DNA from 2 places in the Streptomyces sp. NPDC102274 genome. Region 1 is predicted to be linked to the other one. Evidence: predicted binding sites of a transcription regulator. Region 1 holds the regulator's gene; the other holds the start of a gene.
What was found. Region 1 encodes HrcA, which represses chaperone genes, less so after heat shock. Its sites were predicted from a motif close to TTNGCACTCNGNNNNNCNGAGTGCNAA; they were not measured.
Positions count from the first base shown of each region.

Region 2: groES (co-chaperone GroES) is a predicted target of HrcA. The motif match lies at 1,355-1,381, and genes of this name have one in related genera.

Region 1 covers NZ_JBIWLW010000005.1:264,127-266,516, reverse strand. The annotation lists gene ACIRQP_RS09770 (DUF3097 domain-containing protein) at 1-26, opposite strand, end outside; gene ACIRQP_RS09765 (MBL fold metallo-hydrolase) at 122-844, opposite strand; gene hrcA (heat-inducible transcriptional repressor HrcA) at 1,028-2,044, shown strand; gene dnaJ (molecular chaperone DnaJ) at 2,045-2,390, shown strand, end outside.
Region 2 covers NZ_JBIWLW010000004.1:269,034-271,423, reverse strand. The annotation lists gene groL (chaperonin GroEL) at 1-807, opposite strand, end outside; gene groES (co-chaperone GroES) at 900-1,208, opposite strand; gene ACIRQP_RS07865 (hypothetical protein) at 1,411-1,833, opposite strand; gene ACIRQP_RS07860 (polysaccharide deacetylase family protein) at 1,830-2,390, opposite strand, start outside.

The DNA.
Region 1 (2,390 bases):
GTCAGATCAGGGCTGTAGCTGCGCATGCGCACGACGATAGGCCGGGACGCGGCGCTGCGGCTACGACGCCCCGGCACCCGGCTTCGACGCCCGGCACCCGGTTACGACGCCCCGGCACCCGTTACGACGCCCCGGCACGCGCGGTCAGCGCGTCGCGCTGCGCCCGTACGAACGCCGCGTCCACCACCGCCCCGTGCCCCGGCACATACAGCGCGTCCTCGCCGCCCAGCGCCAGCAGCCGGTCCAGGGCCGCGGGCCAGCGCGCGGGGACCGCGTCGGGGCCCGCCTGCGGCTCGCCGGACTCCTCCACCAGATCGCCGCAGAAGACCACCGAAGGGGAGCCCGGCACGAGCATCGCGAGATCGTGGGCGGTGTGACCGGGCCCGGCGTTCACGAGCAGGACCCGCAGGCCGCCCAGGTCCAGCGTCACCTCCCCGGACACCGCGTGCCGGGGCGCCACCAGGTGATCGACCGCCTCGGCGGCTTCCGCGGCGGCGACCCCGTGGCGTACGGCGTCCTCGTACAGGCCCGCCGCGTCCCCGGTCAGCAGCTCCGCCATGCCCACGGCCCCGTACACCTCGGTCCCGGCGAACGCGGCCGTCCCCAGCACGTGGTCGAAGTGCGGGTGGCTCAGCGCGATATGCGTCACGCGCCGGCCGCCGAGCGGCCTTCGCGTCCGTGCCCGGATCCCGACGCCCTCGCGGAGCGTGGAGCCCGTGTCGTACAGCAGTGCCGCGTCGGTGCCGACGGCCAGTCCGGTCGTCGCGTCCCATCCCGGCAGCCGCAGCCGCCCCACCCCTGGCGCAAGTCGTTCCCACCCGGACTCTTCCCAGGGGATGTTCATGGGCACGTTCATACCGGGACGCTACGGGACGCTATCGGCAACGACCAGTGCGATCGCGGGGTAGCGTGGTCGGCTGCCCTTGCTAGGGGTGTACCCCACGGCCGTACACTGGCTGGGGGAGTGCTGGCACTCCTCCAGAGCGAGTGCCAAAGCCGGACGACGGACGAGAGCTGGAGGTGTGCGATGCTCAGCGAACGCAGGCTGGAGGTGCTGCGCGCCATCGTCCAGGACTATGTCGGGACGGAAGAGCCCGTCGGCTCCAAGGCGCTCACCGAGCGGCACAAGCTCGGTGTCTCCCCAGCGACCGTACGCAACGACATGGCGGTGCTGGAGGACGAGGGCTTCATCGCCCAGCCGCACACCAGCGCGGGCCGCATCCCGACGGACAAGGGATACCGGCTCTTCGTCGACAAGCTGGCGGGGGTCAAACCGCTGTCCTCGCCGGAGCGCCGCGCCATCCAGAACTTCCTGGACGGAGCCGTCGACCTCGACGATGTCGTGGGCCGTACGGTACGACTGCTGGCGCAGCTCACCCGGCAGGTCGCCGTCGTCCAGTACCCCTCGCTGACCCGCTCGACGGTGCGGCATGTGGAGCTGCTGGCGCTGGCGCCCGCCCGGCTGATGCTCGTCCTGATCACGGACACCGGACGGGTCGAGCAGCGCATGATCGACTGTCCCGCGCCCTTCGGCGAGACCTCGCTCGCGGACCTGAGGGCCCGGCTCAACAGCCGGGTGGTCGGGCGCCGCTTCGCGGATGTCCCGCAGCTGGTGCAGGACCTGCCCGATTCCTTCGAGCAGGAGGACCGGGGGACCGTCACCACGGTGCTCGCGACCCTGCTCGAAACCCTGGTCGAGGAGACCGAGGAGCGGCTGATGATCGGCGGTACCGCCAACATCACCCGCTTCGGACACGATTTCCCTTTGACCATCCGGCCGGTGCTCGAGGCGCTGGAGGAGCATGTGGTGCTCCTCAAGCTGCTCGGCGAGGCCAAGGACCCCGGCATGACCGTACGTATCGGGCACGAGAACGCCCATGAGGGGCTCAACTCCACGTCCGTCGTCGCGGTCGGCTACGGTTCGGGCGACGAGGCAGTCGCCAAACTCGGCGTGGTCGGACCGACCCGCATGGACTACCCCGGAACGATGGGAGCGGTACGCGCAGTGGCACGTTACGTCGGACAGATCCTGGCGGAGTCGTAAGTGGCCACGGACTACTACGCCGTACTCGGCGTGCGCCGCGACGCATCTCAGGACGAGATCAAGAAGGCATTCCGCAGACTCGCCCGCGAGCTGCATCCGGATGTCAATCCCGATCCCAAGACGCAAGAGCGCTTCAAGGAGATCAACGCCGCCTACGAGGTGTTGTCGGACCCGCAGAAGAAGCAGGTCTACGACCTCGGCGGTGACCCCCTCTCGCAGAGCGGTGGCGGGGGCGCGGGCGGGTTCGGAGCCGGTGGCTTCGGCAACTTCTCCGACATCATGGACGCGTTCTTCGGTACGGCGTCGCAGCGCGGCCCGCGGTCGCGGACGCGGCGCGGCCAGGACG
Region 2 (2,390 bases), on a different contig from region 1:
GCCGCGGATCTTGTTGACGACGAGGGTGGAGAGCGCCTCGCCCTCGACATCCTCGGCGATGATCAGCAGCGGCTTGGAGCCACCCGCCTGGATGACCTTCTCCAGCAGCGGCAGCAGGTCCTGGATGCTGGCGATCTTGCCCTGGTGGACCAGGATGTACGGGTCGTCGAGGACGGCCTCCATACGCTCCTGGTCGGTCACCATGTACGGGGACAGGTAGCCCTTGTCGAAGGCCATGCCCTCGGTGAAGTCCAGCTCCAGACCGAAGGTGTTGGACTCCTCGACGGTGATGACACCGTCCTTGCCGACCTTGTCCATCGCCTCGGCGATCAGTTCGCCGACCTGCTCGTCCTGGGCGGAGAGCGCGGCGACGGCGGCGATGTCGGACTTGTCGTCGATCGGGCGGGCGGTCGCGAGGAGCTCCTCGGACACGGCCTTGACCGCGGCGTCGATGCCCTTCTTCAGGGCGGCCGGGGAAGCGCCCGCGGCGACGTTGCGCAGGCCCTCGCGGACCAGCGCCTGGGCCAGCACGGTGGCGGTGGTGGTGCCGTCACCCGCGATGTCGTTGGTCTTGGTCGCCACCTCCTTCACCAGCTGGGCGCCGAGGTTCTCGTACGGGTCGTCGATCTCGACCTCGCGGGCGATCGTGACACCGTCGTTGGTGATGGTGGGGGCGCCGAACTTCTTGTCGATGACGACATTGCGGCCCTTGGGGCCGATCGTCACCTTCACCGTGTCGGCAAGCTTGTTGACGCCGCGCTCAAGGGCGCGACGGGCGTCCTCGTCGAACTTCAGGATCTTCGCCATGGGAGCTTCTCTGTCCTCTCAATGAACTGCGCCCCTGTCCGCCCGGCAATCGCAGGGGGGCCAGGGGCGCAGTCCAAAAGCAATTAGGTGAATTACTTCTCGATGATCGCGAGTACGTCGCGAGCCGAGAGGACGAGGTATTCCTCGCCGCTGTACTTCACTTCGGTGCCGCCGTACTTGCTGTACAGAACGACGTCGCCGACGGAGACGTCGAGCGGAAGCCGCTCGCCGTTCTCGAATCGGCCCGGGCCCACGGCCAGGACGACGCCCTCCTGGGGCTTCTCCTTGGCGGTGTCCGGGATAACCAGGCCAGAGGCCGTGGTCTGCTCGGCGTCGAGCGGCTGGACCACAATGCGGTCCTCGAGCGGCTTGATGGCAACCTTGGTGCTGGCGGTCGTCACGATCCGACCTCCCCCTTCGGAGATCTCACGGGGTTAACTGTCTGAGGGTGGCGACCAGATAGATCCGTCGTCGCGGGTGCCGGACCTGTCAGTCGCGCTTTGGCACTCTCCAGTGGGGAGTGCCAGACCCGAGACTATGACCGCGATTAGCACTCGGTCAAGCGGAGTGCCAGTGAGCGCGTTCGTGGCGGATCTTTCATCACTACGGAAACGCAGCTCCGGGGGCCGGGGTTCCGTACGAGCCGGGCAGCACCGAGGGGCAGTGCCGGAGCGGTGGCGACGGCGGCGAGGGCGCGGACAGCAGCGGGGACGGCGGCGCGGACAGCGGCGGGGACGCGGACGGGGGCGCGGGCGACATCTCGTGCAGCCCGCAGACGGGGCGGTGGGGAACGCCCGGCGCGGACGGGTCCACGGACCCGTCCACCGATCCCGGTCCGGGCCCCGGCAGCGGCACGGGCACCCGGGGCGGGACCGAGGTGTGCGGGCCCACCCGCTGCGCCGCCTTGCGGCCGAGCCGTTCGATCGGATCCATCGGGTCCATCACGTCGGCCGACTGCGCGCAGCCGGCCGCGAGGAGCGCACCGGCTGCCAGCACCCCGGCCAGCAGCCGGTGCGCGGGTTTCATACGTAGTCCTCCAGCTTGCCGACGGCGTACCCCTTGTCCGTGACGACCTTCATGACATGGCGGATCATGTCGGGCATGGAGCCCTTCCACTCGTCCCGTCCGCGGAAGTGGGTCAGGATGATGTCGCCGGGGTGCATGTCCCGGTCCCACTCACGCCACTCCATGTGGTCCGGGAACGCCTCGGACGCCCAGATCGGCGCGGCCTTGATCCCGCACTCCTTCGCGGCGCGCAGCGTGTCGGCGTTGTAGTTGCCGTACGGCGGCCGGAAGAGCGTGGGCCGCTTCCCGTAGTTCTTCGCCAGCAGATCCTGCTGTCCGCAGATCTCCCGCTTCTGCTCCTCGTACGACAGGCCGGGCATGTACGGGTGGTTGAGGGTGTGGTTCTGGATGGCGACCCCGCGGTCCCGCATCTGCCTGAAGTAGCCGTAGTTGTCGTTGATGACGTAATCGCTGAGGAAGGCGGTGTAGGGGATCTTCAGTTCGCTCATCATCCGCAGCAGCTCGGGGTCCTTCTCCGAGCCGTCGTCCATCGTCAGGAAGACCACCTTCTTGCCGTC